2 regions of the Streptomyces sp. NPDC003034 genome follow, and region 2 is predicted to be linked to the other one. Evidence: riboswitches for the same ligand, from Rfam matches in the RefSeq annotation. Region 2 holds a riboswitch; the other holds the start of a gene.
The links. Region 2 has a riboswitch for ZMP and ZTP ahead of ACWDX7_RS01185 (serine hydroxymethyltransferase). Riboswitches for the same ligand answer to the same signal wherever they lie in the genome.
Positions count from the first base shown of each region.

Region 1: another riboswitch for ZMP and ZTP. It lies ahead of ACWDX7_RS19990 (bifunctional 5,10-methylenetetrahydrofolate dehydrogenase/5,10-methenyltetrahydrofolate cyclohydrolase); the one in region 2 lies ahead of ACWDX7_RS01185 (serine hydroxymethyltransferase).

Region 1 is NZ_JBSFTS010000020.1:13,717-23,353, reverse strand. Features, by position in the region: gene ACWDX7_RS20010 (amino acid permease) at 1-248, shown strand, start outside; gene ACWDX7_RS20005 (SRPBCC family protein) at 301-741, shown strand; gene ACWDX7_RS20000 (RNA polymerase sigma factor) at 819-2,396, opposite strand; gene ACWDX7_RS19995 (methyltransferase domain-containing protein) at 2,612-3,373, opposite strand; ZMP/ZTP riboswitch at 3,430-3,523, shown strand; gene ACWDX7_RS19990 (bifunctional 5,10-methylenetetrahydrofolate dehydrogenase/5,10-methenyltetrahydrofolate cyclohydrolase) at 3,605-4,450, shown strand; gene ACWDX7_RS19985 (NAD(P)/FAD-dependent oxidoreductase) at 4,563-6,077, opposite strand; gene ACWDX7_RS19980 (hypothetical protein) at 6,324-7,358, opposite strand; gene ACWDX7_RS19975 (hydroxysqualene dehydroxylase) at 7,561-9,357, opposite strand; gene ACWDX7_RS19970 (4a-hydroxytetrahydrobiopterin dehydratase) at 9,530-9,637, shown strand, end outside.
Region 2 is NZ_JBSFTS010000001.1:231,734-244,851, reverse strand. Features, by position in the region: gene ACWDX7_RS01195 (2'-5' RNA ligase family protein) at 1-278, opposite strand, end outside; gene trpS (tryptophan--tRNA ligase) at 478-1,491, opposite strand; gene ACWDX7_RS01185 (serine hydroxymethyltransferase) at 1,734-3,002, opposite strand; ZMP/ZTP riboswitch at 3,037-3,127, opposite strand; gene rocD (ornithine--oxo-acid transaminase) at 3,238-4,443, shown strand; gene ACWDX7_RS01175 (glutathionylspermidine synthase family protein) at 4,593-5,789, opposite strand; gene ACWDX7_RS01170 (hypothetical protein) at 5,813-6,115, opposite strand; gene ACWDX7_RS01165 (carboxymuconolactone decarboxylase family protein) at 6,496-6,945, shown strand; gene ACWDX7_RS01160 (malate dehydrogenase) at 7,099-8,088, opposite strand; gene ACWDX7_RS01155 (DUF3017 domain-containing protein) at 8,389-8,661, opposite strand; gene ACWDX7_RS01150 (bifunctional methylenetetrahydrofolate dehydrogenase/methenyltetrahydrofolate cyclohydrolase) at 8,876-9,736, opposite strand; gene ACWDX7_RS01145 (hypothetical protein) at 9,981-10,637, shown strand; gene purH (bifunctional phosphoribosylaminoimidazolecarboxamide formyltransferase/IMP cyclohydrolase) at 10,742-12,298, opposite strand; gene purN (phosphoribosylglycinamide formyltransferase) at 12,331-12,954, opposite strand.

The sequences.
Region 1 (9,637 bases), on a different contig from region 2:
CGGCGACCGTCCCCTACCTGCTCTCCACCGCCGCGCAGATGTACTTCCTGCTCTCGGGGCGGGCCGAGCGCGTCCACCGCGGCCGCCTCGCCCGCGACGCCGCCCTCGCCTGCCTGGCCTTCGCCTTCTCGATGTGGCTGGTGGCCGGATCCGGGTACGCCGCCGTCTATCAGGGCGTGCTGTTCCTTCTCGCGGGCGTGCTCGTGTACGCGGTCATCTCGGCGCGCAGGGAGCGCATCGCCGCCTGACCGGTGGGACGATATGGGTGAAACATCAGACGGAGTGCCCTAAGGGGGCGAAATGTCTGCGATCAAGGAGAGCATCGACATTTCCCGCACTCCCGCGGAGGTCTACGCGTACGCGACGGACCCCCTGCGCCTGCCGCAGTGGCAGGAGAGCGCCGTCGCGGCGGTCCCGTTGGACGACGGGCCGCTGGCCGTGGGTTCGAGGATCGCCGTGACCCGCCGGATCGGCAAGCGGCAGTTCCCCATGACCATGGCCGTCACCGAACTGGACCCGCCCAGAAGCTGGCGCATGCACGGGATCGACGGACCGGTCCGGGGCGACGTGCGGGGCACCATCGAACCACTCGACGGAGGTGCCCGGTCGAGGCTCACCCTGGCTCTTGACTTCGAGAGCCACGGCATCGGCCGGGTGCTCGTACCGTTCGTGGTGAAGCCGTACGCGCGCAAGGAGATGCCGCAGAACGAGGAGAGGCTCAGGCACTTGCTCGAAGACTGAGCGCGAGCCTCGCGCCGACCCGAGGGCCGGACGGGCCGGGGGCCCGTCCCGCCCCTCGGCCCACCGGCCCGGCCGGCTCAGTCGAGGTAGTCGCGCAGCACCTGCGAACGCGACGGGTGTCGCAGCTTCGACATGGTCTTGGACTCGATCTGGCGGATGCGCTCACGGGTGACCCCGTACACGCGGCCGATCTCGTCCAGGGTCTTCGGCTGTCCGTCGTTGAGGCCGTAACGCATGGAGACCACACCCGCCTCACGCTCCGAGAGCGTGCCCAGGATCGACTGGAGCTGCTCCTGCAGGAAGGTGAAGGAGACCGCGTCCGCGGGCACGACCGCCTCGGAGTCCTCGATGAGGTCACCGAACTCGCTGTCGCCCTCCTCACCCAGCGGGGTGTGCAGGGAGATCGGCTCGCGGCCGTACTTCTGGACCTCGATGACCTTCTCCGGGGTCATGTCGAGCTCCTTGCCCAGCTCCTCCGGAGTGGGCTCCCGGCCGAGGTCCTGGAGCATCTGGCGCTGCACGCGGGCGAGCTTGTTGATGATCTCGACCATGTGGACGGGGATGCGGATGGTGCGCGACTGGTCGGCCATGGCACGCGTGATCGCCTGCCGGATCCACCAGGTCGCGTACGTGGAGAACTTGAAGCCCTTGGTGTAGTCGAACTTCTCCACGGCGCGGATCAGGCCGACGTTGCCCTCCTGGATCAGGTCCAGGAAGAGCATGCCGCGGCCGGTGTAGCGCTTGGCGAGGGAGACCACGAGGCGGAGGTTGGCCTCCAGCAGGTGGTTCTTCGCGCGGCGGCCGTCCTCGACCAGGATCTCCAGCTCGCGCTTGAAGGCGGGCTTGTGGTCCTCCTCCTCTTCGAGCTTGTACTCGGAGAACAGGCCCGCCTCGATGCGCTTGGCCAGCTCGACCTCCTGCTCGGCGTTGAGGAGCGGCACCTTGCCGATGAGCTTGAGGTAGTCCTTGACCGGGTCGGCGGTGGCACCGGCCACCATGACCGTCTGCGCCGGCGCGTCGTCCTCGTCGTCGTCGGACAGGACGAAGCCCTGCGTGCCGCCGACCTTGGGCGCCTCGTCCTCGGCGTCGTCCGCGAGGTCCTCGGCGGCCCAGTCCTCGCCGACCTTGGGGGCCTCTTCCTCGGCGTCGTCCTTGGTCTTCTTCGCCGCGGCCGTCTTCTTGACGGCGGTCTTCTTCACAGCGGTCTTCTTGACCGCACGCTTCTTGGGCGCGGCGTCCAGCGCCACGTCTTCCCCGGCGACGCCGGCGTCGGCCGATATCGCCGCAGCGGCCGCGACGGGGGCCGGGGCGGGGACGGCCGCGGTCTTGCGCGCGCCGATGGGGCGCGGCGGGGCGACCGCCTTCTTGGCGACGGTGCGGGCCGGGGCGGCAGCGGCCTTGCGGGGCTTCTTGGCGGCGGCCTTGGTGGCAGGGGCCGCGCTGACGTGGAGGGCGACACCCTCCTCGTCCAGGACCTGGTTCAGGCTGCGCAGGACCCGCTTCCACTGGTCCACCGGGATGCGGCCGGCCTCGAAGGCCTGGCGCACGTCGTCACCGTTGATGTGACCCTGCTCGCGGCCGCGCTCGACGAGCGCGACGAGGGCCTCGGATTCGGCGATCTCCGGAGGGAACGTACGGGACGGGCTGAGCGACACAAGGAGCCTCTCGTTGCGAGCAGATAAGGGGTCGGCGGGACATCATCGCGCGAACTTCTGGAAACGGACCCGAGGGGGGTACTTATTCCGCGCCGCGCGAGGACACCTGTCGGTTCATCGCACGCCCGAGTACATTCGTTACGCGCTCAATTGAGTGACCTGCGCCACGCTGTGGTCGCGCAACGGTTTCCGAGAGGATCCGTCCGCCCTCAGCATCAGCCCTTTTTGCGGGCTTCCACGAGGAAGCGGGCGGTGTGCGCGACGAATGGACCTTCGCTTTCGATCTGTTCGTGCAGTTCGCGCAACCGGTCCCGGTACTGCCCGACTGTGAAGCCGGGCACCATCCAGATCACCTTCCGGAGAAAGTAGATCACGGCTCCGATGTCGTGGAACTCCGTACGCAGTCGTTCGGACCGCAGATCGACCACCTGGAGCCCGGCCCTCGCGGCGGCCGCCACCGCGTCGTCGGGGTGCCGGCGGCGCCGGACCTCCTCGGGCTGCGGACCGAGGAAGTACTCGACGAGCTCGAAGACACTCGCCGGACCGACCTGCTGGGACAGGTAGGTGCCGCCCGGGGTCAGCACCCGCGCGATCTCGTCCCACCAGACGGTCACCGGGTGCCGGCTGGCGACCAGCTCGAAGGCCTCGTCGCCGAACGGCAGCGGCGGTTCGTCGCAATCCGCGACCACGACCGCGCCCAGCGGGTGCAGGAGCCGGGTCGCCCGGTCGACATTGGGCGGCCAGGACTCGGTCGCCGCCGTCAGCCGGGGCAGCGGCCCCGCCCCGGCCAGGACCTCGCCGCCGCCGGTCTGGATGTCCAGGGCGGAGCCGACCGCGGCGAGGCGCTCGCGCAGGAGCCGCTGGTAGCCCCAGCTCGGCCGCTGCTCGGTGGCCCGGCCGTCCAGCCAGGAGAAGTCCCAGCCGTCCACGGAGACGGTTTCCGCCTCGGCGACAAGATGGTCGAAAGTGCGCGTCATGTCTTGATCGTCCCAGGTCGGGCACCGGTCGGCATCGGATATGTCGACTACAGTGGGCGGCGGGCCGTGACTGGCGTTCGGGTGGATCACCACCGGGGAGCGGCCCGGCGTACTCGCGTACGTCGACTGCCGCGCGCCTGGGCGATCCGCGATCCGCAGCGACGTTCAGGAGACCCCGTGACGACTGCCCAGCCCGACACCGCCGCCACCCCTGCCGCCGGCGCCCAGCTGATGGACGGCACCGCCCTCGCCCGCCGCATCTCGGAGCAGACCGCCGCCCAGGCGGCGAAGATCACCGAGCGCACCGGTACCGCGCCCTGCCTGGCCACCGTACTGGTGGGCGAGGACCCCGCCTCGGTGACCTACGTCCGCATGAAGCAGAACCGGTGCGCCAAGGCCGGAATCACCTCCCGCCACGTGGAACTGCCGGCCGCGACCACCACCGGGGAACTGGTGGCGGCCCTCACCGCGCTCTCCGAGGACCCCGAGATCAGCGGCATCCTGCTCCAGCACCCCGTGCCGCACCACATCGACGAGCGCGCCGCCTTCGAAGCCATCGCCCCCGGCAAGGACGTCGACGGGGTCACCATGCACTCCTTCGCCGCCATGGGCTTCGGACTGCCGGGCTTCGTCTCCTGCACCCCCGGCGGCATCATGCGCCTGCTCGCCGCCTACGACGTGGACCTGACCGGCAAGCACGCCGTCGTCGTCGGCCGCAGCGCGATCCTCGGCAAGCCGGCCGGGATGCTGCTGCTGGAACAGAACGCCACCGTCACCTACTGCCACTCCCGCACCCGTGACCTGCCCTCGCTCGTGCGCCAGGCGGACGTGCTGGTCGCGGCCGTCGGCAAGGCCGAGTTCATCCGCGGTGAGGACATCAAGCCGGGCGCCGTGGTCCTGGACGCCGGATACAACGAGGGCAACGTCGGCGACGTCCACTTCGAGTCGGCCGCCGCGCGTGCCTCGCTGATCACCCCCGTGCCGGGCGGCGTCGGCCCGATGACCATCGCCGTGCTGCTGGAGCAGACCGTCCGGGCGGCCGCCGCGCAGGCCGGGCTGGACCTCGCATCGCTCTGAGCCGCCGCCGGTGCCGGTGCCGGTCGACGCGGAGGACGCCCCGGGCCTTTCGGTCCGGGGCGTTCTCGGCGTGTGGGCGCGCGCCGGGGGCCGCGGAGGATGGGGCCGCCCGTCAGCGGGAGTGGCCCACGGGTCCGACGGGATCGACGGGATCGACGGGATCGACGGGGTCGAGGGGACCCTGCGGATCCACGGAAGCGGTGGAGCCGACCGGGCCGGTGGCGTCGGCCTCCCGGTCGAGTCCGGCGATCATCCGCTCGGCGGCGGTGAGCGGCGGCGCCTTCGGGGCAGCCCGGTCCGAAGCCCGCAGGACGTGCCAGATCACCGAGGGCCGGAGCCAGTACGTGGGCGGGCTGCTCATGGTGATCACCTGGAGGAAGGCGGCGGTGAGCGCCTCCCGGGTGGTGGCCCCCGTCATCAGCCGGCTGACGTAGGCGTTGAGCAGCCCGGCCCCCGCCCGCGGCTTCATCCCCGTGGCGCCCGGATAGAGGATGTCCTGCGAGGTGGCGAGCTCCCAGGCGGTGCCCACCTGCGGGACCAGCGCGCGCTGCGCCTCCCGGCCGAAACCGGGCCGGGCGAGCCCCTGGGCGCGGAGCAGGGATCGTACGGCCAGCAGTCCCTGCGCGGCGACCGTCATGCCCTGGCCGTACAGCGGGTTGAAGGTGGCGACCGAGTCGCCGACGGCGAAGAAGCCGTCGGGCAGGTCGGCCTTCTCGTAGTAGACGCGGCGGTTGGCGGTGCCCTGGGTGACGGCGACGTCCGTGAGGGGCTTCCTGCCGTCGAGGAGTTCGCCGACGATCGGGTCGCGCAGGCCCTTGGCGAAGGGGATGAAGGCCTCCGGGTCACCGGTGGGCTGGCCGCCGCGGGTGCCGGACAGGGTGACCTGCCACTGGCCGTTCTCGATGGGCACGATCGTGGCGGTCTGGCCCGGGACGGGCACGCGGGGGTCCGACTGCACGTTGACGATGGGGAAGCCCGAGGCGTGGGATCCGGCGGGCGCCTCGAAGATCCGCGTCGCGTAGACCAGGCCGGAGTCGACCTGGGCCTGCCTGATGCCGCTCACACCGAGCTCCTGCAGCCAGGCCCGGGCGCGGGAGCCCCGCCCGCTCGCGTCGACCACGAGGTCGGCGTGGACGAGCATGCCCTCCTCGTCCGGGGTGTCGACACGGACGCCGGTGACGCGGGCCGCCGTGCCCTCCAGGCCCCGGACCCGGCTGCGCTGGAGCGTGGTGACCCCCTTCAGGGCGCTCACCCGGGCCCGGACCACCGAGTCGAGGAGGTCGCGACTACAGGAGATGTTGAACTGCTTCTCACCGAAACGCGGCATCCAGCCCTGGGCGGTCTTGGTGACCAGGTCGGTGGGCAGGCTGCGGCGCATCGCGCCGGCCGTCGTCCAGGCCTCGGTGATGCCCGGCAGTATCTTCTCGATGGCCCGCGCTCCGCCGGACCACAGGACGTGGACGTGCCGGGCCTGCGGAAGCCCGCGGCGCGGCGCCGGACCGTCCGGCAGGGTGTCCGCGTCGATGATCGTGACCGTCGCGTGCTCGGCGAGGACGGCGGCCGCGAGGAGACCGGCCATGCTGCCGCCGATGACGACGGCGTGGCGGGGCGGGGAAGACTGGGTCATCGTGTGGTGCTCTCTGTCAGGGCCGTGCGAGGGGCAGCGGCGGGGAAGGTGCGTCGGCGGGGGAGCGCTGGTCCCGGTGCGGTCGCCGCGGGGCGGCCCCGGGGGCGCGGTCACGGGGGCGCGGCCACCTGGGCGGCTCTCAGCGCTCCCCGCGAGTGAGCTCGGTGGCATCGGCCGGCCGACCGGCCGGGCCGGTGCTCGTGCGCCGGCAGGTCGCGGCCGGGCTTCCTCAGGGCGGGTCGGTCCTCATGGCGCATCCCCCTCGGCGGTACGGCCGTCGCCCGGCGCCCCGTCGCCGGCCGTCGGCGGGCACAGCTGTCCCTCCCGCGCCAGCAGGTCGTCCAGGTGGTCGGCCAGCGATTTCCAGCCCCGGGGGGAGAGCCGCCCGGCCCGCGCGACGATGCTCCGTACGTCGTGCGCCCGCATCACGGCCAGCATCGGGTTCTCCTCCGCCCGCTCCGCGGCCTCCAGCTCCCGCTCGATCCCGGTGAGGGCGGAGGCGAGCGCCTCGGTGTCGTCGGCCAGCAGGAAGCCCGCCTCGACGCCGTAGAACCGCTGGATCCCGGCGGCCGCGGCGAGGTTGGGCATGCCCTCCCCCTGGGCGAGGCGGGTGAGCGACTGCCCGGACGCGTCGAAGGACTTGGCGATGGCCGCCAGTGAGTGGGGCTGCCCGTCCGCCCGTACGCGCGTGCGGCGCAGGTGCTCGAACCGCAGGCGCACCTGCTCCCTCAGCGGCAGCGGGGGCGGCCTTCCGTCGAGGGTGAGGCGGATGGCCTGCGGGGTGATGCCGGTGAGGTACGACAGGTGCTCCAGCCGCTCCCCGTCGTCCCGGCCGGCCGCGGCGGGCGCGGCCGACAGGGCGAGGGCCCGTTCCACCGCGCTCTTGGGGTCGGCGAGCAGGAAGCCGGCATAGACCCCGAAGAAGCGCTGGACGCCCACCGCGTGACCCAGCCGGGGCAGCCCGGTGCCCGCGTTGAGGGGGCCGAGGGAGGCGCCGGGCGCGTCGAAGTCGGCGGCGATCGCGGCGAGCGGCCACTCCCGGCCGTGTTTGTCACGGCGGGTGGCGCGCAGACGCAGGAAACGCTGGTGCACGCGCCGCTCCAGCGGCACATCGGGGGCCGTACCCGCCACCACCCCGGGAATCTGTTCGGGGCCGACCCCGGACAGGTGACTCAGCCGCTGAACGGCCAATACCTCCGCCGGGTCCCGGCCGCACCGCTGCGACAGTTCCGCCACGCGGCGCCAGGCTGCGGCGAGGCCGGCTCGGGTGGCGGTCCCCACCAGCTGAACCTCCGTAATCCGACTAGCCGTTCGAGCCATCTGGCTGGGTGAAGCCTAGCTGCCCACCCACCCTCGAACCAGGCGCACCCCCACCCTTCCTGATGTCCAGCTCAAGAAAGGTGGGCATGACGTCAGAGGCGGCGATCGCCCCTGCCCGGCGCGGGCGCCGCAGTGGAGCCGGCGGGTCTCCCGGAGACCCGGATCATCCGAGGTCGAAGGCGTTGCGCAGGCCGAGCCGGTAGCGCCACAGGTCGTGCCGCTTGGCCGGCTCCAGCTCCGGCGCCCGGTACATCGGCCGCACCGTGCACCGCGCGGTGGGCGAACCGTCCCGCTCCAGAAGGGCGTTGACGGCTGCCCGGGCGGACGCGTTGGCGCCCTCCATCGTCGCCAGGTCGATGTCGACCGCGACGTAGTCCCCGCTGAGGAAGAAGTTGGGGATACGGGTGTCCGCGCTCGGCCGGTTGTGGAAGGTGCCGATCGGGTGGATCAGCAGCTCGTCCTGGTTGGTGGGGTTCGGGGTGCCGAGGCCGTCCACGCCCGGGTCCAGGAACCAGGAGTGCAGCGTGCGGTCGGAGAGCAGCGCCTGCCCCGTGTCGTTGAGGGAGGCCTTCAGCTGCGCCCACACCTCGCGCGCCACCTCCTCGCGGGTGCACTGCTTGGCCGTCTTGCCGTACAGGAGCCCCGGCTTGTCCCATTCCGAGATGTCCACCGACAGGCAGTCCACCGCCGTGCCGTCACCGTAATCGGCGGGGAAGTTTCGCGCCGGCCAGTGCTCGGCCTGCTGGATCGCGGTCAACGACCAGGGTGAGTCGATGCAGTTGAAGTGGCCGTGTACGAGCGGCGCCCGCTCCGTGAGGTAGAACTGGATGCCGGTCATCCAGTCGGTCTTCAGCGCGTCACAGCGCCCCAGCATCGGATCGGCGGCCCGCAGGCCCGCGCTCCAGGTGCGGCGGGCGTGCTCGACCGGAAGGGCGCTGACGTAATGGTCGGCGGTGACGGTCCTGCGGACGCCGTCCGGGTCCACGACCGCGACCCCGCTGATCCGGCCGTTCCCGTACCGCACCTCCTGCACCATCCAGCCGATCTCGAACTCGACGCCCAGGGAGCGCAGATGGGCCTCCCAGGGGTCGATCCACGCCTCGTTGGTCGGCAGGTTGAGGATCCGGTCCGGCGGGCCGTCCGCGCCGCGGCCCAGCAGGTTGAAGACGAAGGCCTCCCCGAGGGCGCCCACCGTACGGGTGGAGGCCTCCTCGGCCTTGGTCGCCACGATGTTGCGGGTGATGCCGATGGCGAGGATGCGCTGGTACTCCGTCGACATCTGCGCCGCGCGCACGAAGTCCCACCACGGCGTCCGCTCCCAGAGCTGGTCACGCCGCTCGTCGCAGCTGGTGAGGAAGACGAGAAGGCGGTTGACGAAGTACGCCGTCTCGTGGGGCGGCAGCCGGACCAGGGACTCCAGGATGCCGGTGAGGGCGCGCCGCAGCTCCTCGGGCGTCAGCTCGGCGGGGGAGTGCTCGGGCCAGGGGATGGGCGCGCGCAGGTCCTCGCGGCCGCCCGCCCGGGCGAACATCATCTCGCGCGGCGCGACGAGGTTGTCCCATACGCCGTTCGCGTTGCCCGGGAAGGGGATGCGCCGCATGGTGTCGGGAAGGTTGTGGTAGATGCCCGGGATGAAGCGGAAGCCGTGCTCGGCGGGCAGCGGTCTGCGGCCGCCGCGGGCGGTGCCGGGCACGTCCATGCTGCGGGCCTTGCCGCCGAGCGCCCGCCGCTCGTACACCGTGACGGAGTAACCGCGCTCGGCGAGTTCGTGCGCGGCCGTCAGCCCGGCTACGCCGCCGCCGAGGACGGCGACGCGCCGCCCGTTCGGAGCTGCCGCCCCCGGCGCGCCCGCCGTGGCGGCCCCGGCCGCGGGAGCCGTGGCGCCCGCCGCCCCCAAGGCCCCGGCGGCGGCCGCCGCGCCGGTGATGAACGTACGCCTGGAACTGCCCGTGCCTGCCATTCCGTACCCCCTCGTTACCGCTGGTAACAGCGTGTCCGGCGCAGGAGCATATGGGGGGCGGGGTGGGGGCGGAAGGTGCGGGAGTACCCGAGCGCACTATGGCGTGAAAGGAACGCAGCGCCCCGCGCTGTGCGAACCTTGACTCCACGTCACGGCGAGAAGGAGCCTGCAGATGCCCAGTGAGCCGCTTTCGCAGAAGGAGATCGAGGACCGCTTGCGGGAGCTCCCGGGCTGGTCCTACGAGGACGAGCGCCTCGTCCGCCGCTACCGCCTGGGCGGG
Region 2 (13,118 bases):
CCCTCGACGACCTGGACGAAGACGACCGGTGAAAGGGGCCGGAAGGTTCCCGTCCCGGCCAGCCGCATCCCGAAGGAGCGGAAGGAGGCCGCGACCCCCGCCAGGTGGGCCCGGATCTCCGGAAGCCGGTCCGCCGCCACCTCCGTGGGCGGTACGAGGGTGACGTGCGTGGGGATGCCGTGCGCGGCGGCGTCCCCGAAGCCCGCGCGCAGCTCCTGGAGCTGGCTGCCGTACGGCTCCGGGACCGCGATCGAAACGCCGAGCGTTACGGTCCCCACGAATTTCTCCTCCGTCTGTCCGCCGGTGCCTGCCGATGTCCGCAGGCTCTGCCTGTTCTGTGCGCCGTGTCTGTGCGCCGTGCACGTGCTGTGCCGTGCGCTGTGTCCGTGCGCCGTGCGCGCGCTGTGCCGCCGCCCGCCCCAGTGTGGCGGCAGCACCCCCCGGATAGCCAGGGGACTCTTTTCGCAGATGCGTCCGTCAGTGCTTGGCGGGCAGGAAACCGAGGCGGTCGTACGTCTGCGCGAGCGTCTCGGCGGCGACCGCGCGGGCCTTCTCGGCGCCCTTGGCCAGGATGGAGTCCAGCGTCTCCGGGTCGTCCAGGTATTCCTGGGTGCGCTGCTTGAACGGTGTGACGAAGTCGACCATCACGCCGGCCAGGTCGGTCTTCAGCGCGCCGTAGCCCTTGCCCTCGTACTTCGCCTCCAGGGCGGGGACCGTCTCGCCCGTGAGGGTGGAGTAGATGGTGAGCAGGTTGCTGACGCCGGGCTTCTTCTCCGCGTCGAAGCGCACCTCGGCCTCGGTGTCGGTGACCGCGCTCTTGATCTTCTTCTCGGTGACCTTGGGCTCGTCGAGGAGGTTGATCAGACCCTTGGGGGACGAAGCCGACTTGGACATCTTGATCGTCGGGTCCTGGAGGTCGTAGATCTTCGCGACCTCCTTGACGATGTGCGCGGCGGGGAGGGTGAAGGTCTGCCCGAACCGCTGGTTGAAGCGCTCCGCGAGGTCGCGCGTCAGCTCGATGTGCTGGCGCTGGTCCTCACCCACGGGCACGGCGTTCGCCTGGTAGAGCAGGATGTCGGCGACCTGGAGGATCGGGTACGTGAACAGGCCGACGGTGGCGTTGCCCACGCCCTGCTTGGCGGACTTGTCCTTGAACTGCGTCATCCGGCTGGCCTCGCCGAAACCGGTGATGCAGTTCATGACCCAGCCGAGCTGCGCGTGCTCGGGCACGTGGCTCTGGACGAAGAGCGTGCAGCGTTCGGGGTCGAGCCCGGCGGCGAGCAGTTGCGCGGCGGAGAGGCGGGTGTTCGCGCGGAGGTCCTTCGGATCCTGCGGCATGGTGATCGCGTGGAGGTCGACCACCATGTAGAACGCGTCGTGCGTCTCCTGGAGGGCGACGTACTGGCGAATGGCTCCGAGGTAGTTCCCGAGGTGGAACGAACCGGAGGTGGGCTGGATGCCGGAGAGCGCGCGAGGACGATCAGAAGCCATGGCCCCATTCTCTCAGGTGCGGGGGCCGGCTCCGGCCCCCGCTGGCCGGAACCTTCCGCGTCGCCTCCGCGCCGGCCCGGGCGCCGCCCGGGTACCAGGCAGTATCGCCGCGTCCGGATCCCGCCCCGGCCGAGCGACCGCTTTCCGCGCCGCGGCGGACCGTGTCCCCTTCCGGCGGTCCCGCGCCGTGCCCGCCGCGCGGCGGGGGTGCCGGGGCGGCGCCCCGGCACCCCCGCCGGGGCTCAGGCGACCGGCAGCCCCGGGGCCGGGAAGGCCGACATCAGGGCCGTGACCTCCGCGCTGATGGCGGCGAGGGCCGCCTCGTCCGCCTTCGCCGCGGCGTCCACCGCGCGCGAGATCCAGTCCGCCACCACCGGCATGTGCCCGGCCGACAGCCCCCGTGACGTCAGCGACGGCGTACCGATCCGGATGCCCGACGGGTCGAAGGGCTTGCGCGGGTCGAAGGGCACCGTGTTGTAGTTGACCACGATGCCCGCGCGGTCCAGCGCCTTCGCCGCCACCTTGCCCGCAACCTGCTTGCCCGTGAGGTCGATCACGATCAGGTGGTTGTCCGTACCGCCCGACACCAGGTCGAAGCCGCGCTCCAGCAGCGCCGTCGCCAGCGCCTTCGCGTTGGCGACCACCGCGTGCGCGTACGACGTGAACGACGGCTGGGCCGCCTCGTGCAGCGCCACCGCGATGCCCGCCGTCGTCTGGTTGTGGGGGCCGCCCTGGAGCCCGGGGAAGACCGCCTTGTCGAGGGCCTTCGCGTGCTCCTCGCGGCACATCAGCATCGCGCCGCGCGGGCCGCGCAGCGTCTTGTGCGTCGTGGTGGAGATGACGTCCACGTGCGCGGCGGGGGACGGGTGGGCGCCGCCCGCGATGAGGCCCGCGATGTGGGCGACGTCCGCGACGAGGACGGATCCCGCCTCCTCGGCGATGGACGCGAAGGCGGCGAAGTCGATCGTGCGCGGCAGCGCCGTACCGCCACAGAAAATGATCTTCGGTCGCTCGGTGAGGGCGAGGTCGCGCACCGCGTCGTAGTCGATCAGGCCGCTGTCGCGGCGGACGCCGTACTGCACGCCCCGGAACCAGGAGCCCGTCGCCGAAACGCCCCAGCCGTGGGTGAGGTGCCCGCCCATCGGCAGCGCCATGCCCATCACCGTGTCGCCCGGCTCGGCGAAGGCCAGGTACACGGCCAGGTTGGCCGGGGAGCCGGAGTACGGCTGGACGTTGGCGTGGTCCACGCCGAACAGGCCCTTGGCCCGCTGGACCGCGAGGGCCTCGACGCGGTCGATGTTCTGCTGGCCCTCGTAGTAGCGGCGGCCGGGGTAGCCCTCGCTGTACTTGTTCTGCAGGACCGTGCCGGAGGCCTCCAGGACGGCGGCGGACACGTAGTTCTCGCTGGGGATCAGGCGCAGGGTCTCGGCCTGCAGTACTTCCTCCGCCGCGACGAAGGACGCCAGTTCGGGGTCGGTCGCGGACAGGGCGGGATGGCGGCTCGCGGACATGCGGGCTCCTCCGGGGTCGATGGGGATCGGTACCCCGCGAGGCCCAGGCGAGCGGCCCTGTGTGCGGTCGTGCGCGCGCGGCTCCCCCGGAGTTGGTTCTCCGTACGCCAGTCGCCGTGCGTACCGATCACCTTAGCGCTCGCGCCACGCGGAAGGTTTCTGTGCCCGATGTACGAGCGACGATAAGAAGGTGGCGCACCCTCGTCACAGGCCAGGACGGACGATCGGAGACCCCGTGTCGACAATTGCTGATGCCATCCGCTCCGCTGACGCGCACAGCGCGCACACCTACCATCCGCTGCCCGTCGTCATCGCCTCCGCGGAGGGCGCGTGGATGACCGACGTGGAGGGCCGCCGGTATCTCGACATGCTCGCCGGCTACTCGGCACTCAACTTCGGGCACGGCAACCGCCGTCTGATCGACGCCGCCCGAGCGCAGCTGGAGCGGCTCACGCTCACCTCGCGCGCTTTCCACCACGACCGCTTCGCCGACTTCTGCGCCGAGCTCGCCGCGCTGTGCGGCAAGGAGGCGGTGCTGCCCATGAACACGGGCGCGGAGGCGGTGGAGACGGCCGTGAAGACGGCCCGCAAGTGGGGCTACGAGGTCAAGGGCGTCCCGGACGGGCACGCGAAGATCGTGGTCGCGGCCGGCAACTTCCACGGGCGCACCACGACCATCGTCTCCTTCTCCACGGACCACGAGGCCCGCGACCACTTCGGCCCGTACACGCCCGGCTTCGAGATCGTCCCGTACGGCGACCTCACCGCGCTCGCCGCGGCCGTCACCGAGAACACCGTGGCGGTGCTCCTGGAGCCGATCCAGGGCGAGGCCGGCGTACTGGTCCCGCCCGCCGGCTACCTGCGGGGCGTACGGGAGCTGACGCGCGAGCGGAACGTCCTCTTCATGGCCGACGAGATCCAGTCGGGGCTGGGGAGGACCGGCAGGACCTTCGCCTGCGAGCACGAGGGGGTCGTCCCGGACGTGTACATCCTCGGCAAGGCGCTGGGCGGCGGCGTGGTGCCGGTGTCGGCGGTGGTCGCCGACCGGGACGTCCTTGGGGTGTTCCGGCCCGGCGAGCACGGCTCCACCTTCGGCGGCAATCCGCTCGCCTGCGCCGTCGCCCTGGAGGTGATCGCGATGCTGCGGACCGGCGAGTACCAGCAGCGCGCCACCGAGCTCGGCGACCACCTGCACCACGAGCTGGGCCTGCTGGTCGGCGGGGGCGCGGTCACCGCCGTGCGCGGGCGCGGGCTGTGGGCGGGCGTCGACATCGACCCGGCCCACGGGACGGGCCGGGAGATCTCGGAGAAGCTGATGGAGCGGCGGGTGCTGGCGAAGGACACCCACGGCTCGACGATCCGGCTCGCCCCGCCGCTGGTGATCAGCAAGGAGGACCTGGACTGGGGGCTGGAGCAGCTCCGGACGGTTCTGGACGCCTGACCGCCGGACCCGGCGCACCCGCCGGATCGGGCGTCACCGCCGGACCGGATGTCACCGCCGGATCGGGCGGACGGTGACGCCGGATCCGGCGGGCGGCCGGTGGGCGGTCCGTGGCCGGTGGGTGGCCGCGGCCGCCCACCGGCCGTGCCTCACAGGATCACGTGCGGCAGGAAGCGGGCGTACTCGTCCGTGACCGGCCCCGCCGACTCGCGGATGCCGAGCCCCGCCGCCTCGTCCTCGACGACCCACGCGCCGAGCACCACCCGGTTGCCGTCGAAGTCGGGCAGCGGGGCGAGGCCCTGGAAGCAGTACCGCTCCCCCTCCTGCGGTACGAACGGCTCGCCGCCCCCACCCGCCGTGTGGAGGGTGACCCCGGCGCCCTCGCGGCCGAGGAGGGGCTTGGCGACGTAGCCGGTGGTGTCCGCGAGCTCACGCGGGCCGTCGAGGTAGGCGGGCAGCAGGTTCGGGTGCTCGGGGAAGAGCTCCCACAGCACCGCCAGCAGCGCCTTGTTGGACAGCAGCATCTTCCACAGCGGCTCGATCCAGCAGGTGGTGCCGGAGCCGCCCCCGTGGTCGTAGGTGCCGAGGACCTGCGGGGCGAACTCGTCCGTGACGAGCCACTCCCACGGGTAGAGCTTGAAACAGCTGCGGATGAAGCGGAGCTTCTCGTCCACGAACCGGCCCGACAGGCTGTCCCAGCCGATCTGTTCGACGGAGAGGGCCTGGGTGTCCAGTCCGGCCTGCTCGGCGGTCTCCTGGAGGTAGGCGACCGTCATCAGGTCCTCGCCGAGCTCGTCCGTCTCGGAGTGCGCGAAGTGCAGCGGCCCGGGCGCCAGCAGTTCGCCCTGGCGGCGCCAGGCCTCCACCAGGCGCTCGTGCAGCGAGTTCCACTGGTCGGCGCCGGGAAAGCGCTCCTCCATCCAGAACCACTGCGGGCTGGCCGCCTCCACGAGGGAGGTGGGGGTGTCCGCGTTGTACTCCAGCATCTTGGCGGGGCTGCCGGAGCCGTCGTAGCGCAGGTCGAAACGGCCGTACAGGGACGGCTGTTCGGCGCGCCGGCGCCAGGACTCGGCGATCAGAGCGGCCAGTTTCGGGTCGGTGACGCCGAGGTCGGCGAACCGGTCCTGCTCGACGATGTGCGCGGCCGCGGCCAGGCACATGGCGTGCAGCTCCTCCACGACGTTCTCCAGCGCCTCCACCTCGGGCAGGGTGAAGGAGTAGTACGCGCTCTCGTCCCAGTAGGGGCGCAGGGAGTCGTCGGGGTAGCGGGTGAGGGGGTAGATCAGGCCCTGCTCCTCGACGGTCCGCTGCCAGTCGGGGCGGGGCTCGATGGTGTGCCGCTTCATCGGTGTGACTTCCCTGGTCGCGCTCAGCCGCCGCTGGAGCCGGACTGGCTGTGGCCGCCGATCCCGCCGCGGGTGACGGCGGACTTGTCGAAACTGCCGCCCGACACCTTGCCGTTCGTGACGGTGCCGCCGTAGTAGTACGAGCCGTGGCCGCCGCTCTTGCACTCCTTGTTGTTCAGCTTCTGCAGCGTGGTGCGGGACGCGCAGCGCTTGTCCGGCTCGTCGCCGGAGCCGCAGGCGACGAGCGTGGCCGCGAGCAGGCCCATGCCGCCGAGAGCGACGGCTCCGGAACGCATGCGGCGCTGATTGGTGTTGCTGCTGTCCATGTCTGCTCCCCCTAGTGGCGTGCTGCACGACAGAGTAGAGCGGGGGCCCCGGCCGATGGAATCCGGCCGTCGTAAGAGCGGCGGCGGGGAGCCGGTTCGAGGTCAATGGGGTGGTTTGCCCTCGCAGTACGGTGACCGGCCGCCGTACGGAGCCGCCCGCCGGGCGGTGGCGGCGCGGACGGCGGAGCCGGGACGAAGACCGGCGCCGAAACTCGCCCCCGGGACACCGCCGCGGGGACGGACCGTACCGATGGGCGGCCTACCGTAGGGACATGGCGACGACCCACACCCACGAAGACCCGCACACGCGCTCATCGGCACCCGCAGCCGCGCACGCCCACGCCCACGCCCACGCCCCCGAGCACACACCCCGCCTGCACATGGCGAAGCTCGCTCCCGAGGTCTACCAGGCCGTCCTGGCCCTGGAGGCCGCCGCGCGCAAGGGCCTGGACCCGGCGCTGGTGGAGCTGGTCAAGATCCGCGCCTCGCTGCTCAACCACTGCGCGTACTGCCTCGACATGCACACCAAGGACGCGATCGCCGCGGGCGAGAGCGTCGAGCGGATCGTGCTGCTCAACGCCTGGGAGGAGTCGCGGCACTTCTACACCGAGAAGGAGATCGCCGCGATCGAGCTGACCGAGGCGATCACCGTCCTGACGGACGGGTTCGTGTCCGACGAGGTGTACGAGAAGGCCGCGAAGCACTTCGAGGAGCGCGAGCTGGCCCAGCTGATCGCCGTGATCTCGACCATCAACGTCTGGAACCGCTTCGGCGTCAGCACCCGCATGGTGCCGGGGCATTACACGCCCGGGATGTACAAGAAGGCGTGACAAGGCCCGCCAAGGCCTGCCAAGGCCCGGCGCACGGCTCAGGGAGCACCGAGAAGGCCCCGGCAGATATGCCGGGGCCTTCGGGGTGGCCCGGTCGAATCCGACCGGGCAGGTCCGGACCGGGCCGGCAGGGCCGCCGGTCCGGGCCTTGGGTCAGATCAGGCCGAGCTCGCGGACCGCGTCGCGCTCCTCCGACAGCTCCTGCACGGAGGCGTCGATGCGGGTGCGCGAGAACTCGTTGATGTCCAGGCCCTGGACGATCTCGTACTTGCCGCCCTCGCAGGTGACGGGGAAGGAGGAGATCAGACCGGTCGGGACGCCGTAGGAGCCGTCCGACGGGATGCCCATGGAGGTCCAGTCGCCCGCGGCGGTGCCGTTGATCCAGGTGTGCACGTGGTCGATGGCGGCGTTGGCGGCCGAGGCGGCCGAGGAGGCGCCACGGGCCTCGATGATCGCGGCGCCGCGCTTGGCGACGGTCGGGATGAAGGTGTCGGCGAGCCACAGCTCGTCGCCGACGACCTCGGCGGCGTTCTTGCCGGCGATCTCCGCGTGGAAGATGTCCGGGTACTGGGTGGCCGAGTGGTTGCCCCAGATGGTCAGACGCTTGATGTCGGTGACGTCGGCGCCGGTCTTCTTGGCCAGCTGCGAGATCGCGCGGTTGTGGTCCAGGCGGGTCATCGCGGTGAAGCGCTCGGCCGGTACGTCCGGGGCGGCGGCCTGCGCGATGAGCGCGTTGGTGTTGGCCGGGTTGCCGACGACGAGGACCTTGATGTCGTCCGCGGCGTGGTCGTTGATGGCCTTGCCCTGCGGCTTGAAGATGCCGCCGTTGGCGGAGAGCAGGTCGCCGCGCTCCATGCCCTTGGTACGCGGGCGGGCGCCGACGAGCAGCGCCACGTTGGCACCCTCGAAGCCCTGGTTCGGGTCGTCGAAGATGTCGATGCCCTTGAGCAGCGGGAAGGCGCAGTCGTCGAGCTCCATGGCGGTGCCCTCGGCGGCCTTCATGCCCTGGGGAATTTCCAGGAGGCGGAGCTTGACCGGCACATCCGCGCCGAGCAGGTGACCGGACGCGATGCGGAAGAGGAGCGCGTAGCCGATCTGGCCGGCGGCGCCGGTGACGGTGACATTCACGGGAGTGCGGGTCATGGCCTTCTCCGTTAGACAGCTGGCGGTGGGGCGTCCCTGCCCCATGTGCTGGAAGGACGCCGCTTCCCGTAAATCTTGATGTGAAGAGACATCCGCCCGTCAGGCTATCCGACCCGCGGGGGGCCGGGCCCCCGGGTCCCTGTGGCACGTCGCACACGGCACGGGAGTTCGAAGGCGGAGGGCCCCTTCCGCCTTGCTCCACATGGCGCAGCGGCCGGGGGCCGCACGGACGACGGCCGGCCCGGGGGCCGCACGGACGACGGCCGGCCCGGCCCGCCCGGACGCCGGCCGGCCCGGCACTCAGCGGACGGTGAAGCGGACCGCGCTCTCCAGGAAGGGCATCTCCAGCCACGGCTTGGGCTCCATCACCAGCGCCAGCAAGGTGATCGCGACGCCCAGCAGCCCGTACGTGACCATGTCCGTGAAGCGCGAGCGCACCGCGAGCATCCCCACCGAGGGCAGCACGCGGCGCAGCACCGCGGCCACGATCAGCGCCACGCCGATGACGAGGCAGCCGATCCGGGCCTGCCCCATCGCGGTGCACAGCAGCCCGGCCGCGGTGGCGGTGAGCACGCTGAGCATCGGCCATTGGCGGGCGGGCGCGGGCGCGTCTCCGGGGGCGGCCCGGCCGCCGCCCTCGGGTCGGGCGGTGTCCCGGGTGAGGGAGGGGAACCGGCGGGACTTCGGGGCCCCTGCTGCCGCACGCGCCTGCGCTCCGGCTCCCGCCTCTGCCCCTGGCCCGGCCCCTGGCACGGCGCCTCGTCCGGCCCCTGGTCCAGCCCCTGGTTCAGCCCGCACTGGTGATCCGTTCCGCCGCCTCGACGACATTGACGAGCAGCTGGGCCCGTGTCATCGGTCCCACACCGCCCGGGTTGGGTGAGATCCAGCCCGCCACCTCGGCCACCCCCGGGTGCACATCGCCGACGATCTTCCCGCTCTCGTCGCGGCTGACGCCCACGTCCAGCACGGCCGCGCCCGGCTTCACGTCCTCCGGCTTGACCAGGTGCGGGACGCCGGCCGCCGCGACGATGATGTCCGCCTGGCGCAGCAGCCCGGAGAGGTCGCGGGTACCGGTGTGGCACAGCGTCACGGTGGCGTTCTCGGACTTGCGGGTCAGCAGCAGCCCGATGGAGCGCCCGACGGTGATGCCGCGGCCCAGGACGACGACGTGCGCGCCGTTGATCTGCACGCCGTGGTGGCGCAGCAGTTCGACGATCCCGTACGGGGTGCAGGGCAGCGGGCCCGGCTCGTTCAGGACGAGCCGGCCGAGCGACATCGGGTGCAGGCCGTCGGCGTCCTTCACCGGATCCATCAGCTCCAGCACCCGGTTGGTGTCGATGCCCTTGGGGAGCGGGAGTTGCACGATGTAGCCGGTGCACTGCGGGTTGGAGTTGAGTTCGCGGACGACCGCCTCGATGTCTTCCTGGGAGGCCGTCGCGGGGAGTTCGCGCTGGAGGGAGGCGATGCCGACCTCGGCGCAGTCCTTGTGCTTGCCGTTGACGTACCAACGGCTGCCCGGGTCGTCGCCGACCAGCACGGTGCCGAGGCCGGGGGTGATGCCCCGGGCCTTGAGGGCCGCCACACGGGCGGTCAGTTCGGACTTGATCGCGGCTGCGGTGGCCTTGCCGTCGAGAATCTGGGCGGTCATGTACCCATCCTCCCGGATGAGGTGCCCCCGGTTCCAGTCGCGGCACTCGCGGGGTGTACACGGTTCATTGCACTTGCACAACAAAGACCGGCCCCGGGGCAACCGGCTGGACAAGTCCTGCCCGATCGGACGACGATGACCGAAAGAGTGCCGCGGGCAGTGCCGGGGGGCGGACCGTAGAACACAGTTTTTTTCCTCCGTGCGTGCCGTGCGTCCCCGCACTTCCACGGAGGAACACCCCAAGATGAGCTTCGGCGACCCGAACAACCCGTACGGCCAGCAGCCCCCGGCCCCTCAGGGCCAGCCGGGCTACGGCTACCCGCAGCAGGCCCCGCAGGGCATGCCGCCGCAGGGCGGCTACGCCTACCCGCAGCAGGCGCCCCAGGGCTACCCGGGTGGTCCGGCCGGATACCCCGGGGCGCCGGCCGAGATGCCCGGCGGCGTGAAGGCCGCCCGCGTCATCCTCTTCATCCTGGGCATTCTGCAGGCCCTGGGCGGCGTGCTCGTCATCATCGGTGGCGCGGTCTTCGCCTCGGCCTTCTCGGACTCGTCCAGCTCCTCCACGGCCGATCCGGGCGCCATCGCGGGCGGCGTGTTCGTCGTCGTCGGCATCTTCTGCCTCGGTCTGGCCCTGTGGGCCATCCTGACGGCCGCGAAGATGAGCAAGGGCGCCGGCGGAGTCCGCGTCTCCGGCATCATCTACGGCTCGCTCCAGGCCCTCTTCAGCGGTTTCAGCCTGCTCGCCAACCTGGCCGCGCTCGGCGCGAGCGACAGCACCCCGGTCGGCGGCGCCATCCTCTCCCTGCTGCTGGCCGTGATCTCCTTCGGCCTCGGGATCTGGCTCATCGTCGGCCTGGCCAACTCGGCCGCGGGCGCCTACTTCAAGCGTCCCCGGTACTGACCGCCGGCCTCTGGCAACGGCGAAGGCCGCGACCCGCACTGCTGCGGATCGCGGCCTTCGCCGTTCGCGGGTACGGCCTTCGCCGTGCGCGGGTACCGGCCGGCTCAGTGGAAGAAGTGCCGGGTCCCGGTGAAGTACATCGTCACCCCGGCCTTCTTCGCCGCCTCGACGACCTGCTCGTCACGGACCGAACCACCCGGCTGGACCACGGCCTTGACCCCGGCGGCCGTCAGGATCTCCAGCCCGTCAGGGAAGGGGAAGAAGGCGTCGGAGGCGGCGTACGAGCCCTGCGCGCGCTCGGCGCCGGCCCGCTCCACGGCGAGCTTCGCCGAGTCGACGCGGTTGACCTGGCCCATGCCGACGCCGACGGAGGCGCCGTCCTTGGCGAGCAGGATCGCGTTGGACTTGACGGCGCGGCAGGCCTTCCACGCGAAGGCGAGCTCGGCGAGCTCCCCGGCGGACAGGGCGTCGCCGGTGGCGAGGGTCCAGTTCGCCGGGTCGTCGCCCTCGGCCTGGAGGAGGTCCGACTGCTGGAGCAGGACGCCGCCGCTGATGGGCTTGAGGTCGCCCGGCTGGTGCGGGGTGCCGTCCACCTTCAGGACGCGGATGTTCTTCTTCCGGGCCAGGATCTCGACCGCGCCGTCCTCGTACGCCGGGGCGGCGATGACCTCGGTGAAGATCTCCGCTACCTGCTCGGCGAGCTCGACGGTCACCGGCCGGTTGACGGCGATGACGCCGCCGAAGGCCGACAGCGGGTCGCAGGCGTGCGCCTTGCGATGGGCGGCGGCGACGTCGTCGCCGACCGCGATACCGCACGGGTTGGCGTGCTTGATGATCGCGACGCAGGGCTCTTCGTGGTCGTAGGCGGCGCGGCGGGCGGCCTCGGTGTCCACGTAGTTGTTGAAGGACATCTCCTTGCCGTGCAACTGCTCCGCGTTGGCGAGCCCGCCCGGCCGGCCGTCCGTGTAGAGGGCGGCGGCCTGGTGCGGGTTCTCGCCGTAGCGCAGGCTCGTCTTGCGGTCCCAGGCGCCGGCCAGGAACTCGGGCAGCACGGCTTCCGGCTCCGGGGCGTACGCGTTCGTGAACCAGGAGGCGACCGCGACGTCGTAGGCGGCGGTGTGCTGGAAGGCCTCGGCCGCCAGCCGCTTGCGCGCGGTGAGGTCGAAGCCGCCGCTCTGAGCCGCGGCGAGGACGTCGGCATAGCGCTCGGGGCTGGTCACGACCGCGACCGAGGGGTGGTTCTTCGCGGCGGCCCGGACCATGGAGGGGCCGCCGATGTCGATCTGCTCCACGCACTCGTCCGGGGTGGCGCCCGACTGGACGGTCTCCAGGAAGGGGTAGAGGTTGACGACGACCAGGTCGAAGGGCTCGACGCCCAGCTCGTCCAGTTGCCGCCGGTGGTCCTCCAGGCGCAGGTCGGCGAGGATGCCGGCGTGCACGCGCGGGTGCAGGGTCTTGACCCGGCCGTCCAGGCACTCGGGGAAGCCGGTGAGCTCCTCGACCTTGGTGACGGGGACGCCGGCCGCGGCGATCCTGGCGGCGGTGGAGCCGGTGGAGACGAGCGCGACGCCCGCTCCGTGCAGCCCGCGGGCCAGCTCTTCCAGTCCCGTCTTGTCGTAGACGCTGACGAGCGCACGCCGGATCGGCCGCTGGGTCGACATCGGGTCGGTGCTCTCTACGCTCTCTGCGGCGGTCACTGGATCGTTACCTTTCGTCCCTCAATGCGGTAGCCGTGCCGGGCCAGGCGCCCCACGACATCGACGAGCAGCTGGCGCTCGACTTCCTTGATGCGCTCATGGAGAGCGGCTTCGTCGTCCTCGTCCCGGATCTCGACCACACCCTGGGCGATGATCGGACCGGTGTCCACGCCGGCGTCCACGAAGTGGACGGTGCAGCCGGTGACCTTCACGCCGTAGGCGAGGGCGTCCCGTACGCCGTGCGCGCCCGGAAAGGCCGGGAGGAGGGCGGGGTGGGTGTTGACGAACCGCCCGCCGAAGCGGTCGATGAACGTCTTGCCCACGATCTTCATGAACCCGGCGGAGACGACGAGGTCCGGCGCGTGGGCGGCGGTGGCCTCCGTCAGAGCGGTGTCCCACTCCTCGCGGCTGCCGTACGCCTTGACCGGGCACACGAAGGTGGGGATGCCCGCCCTCTCGGCCCGCTCCAGGCCGGCGATGTTCTCGCGGTCGGCCCCCACGGCGACGACTTCGGCGCCGAAGCCCTCGGGGCCGCCCGGGTGGGCTTCGATGGCGTCGAGCAGGGCCTGGAGGTTGGTGCCGGAACCGGAAACCAGCACGACCAGGCGGGAGGCGGCCATGAGTGGCCCTTTCTGGGGGGAAATGCGTCATTTACTCTTGTGTGGTCACACAGAACTCCGGGGCGCCGCCATACGGGGGACCATACGAAGCCACTGACCGCCTGCAACGATACCGGCACACCGGACGGCCCCCGGGGGATGGGGGGACGGCCGGGGGGTAGCGT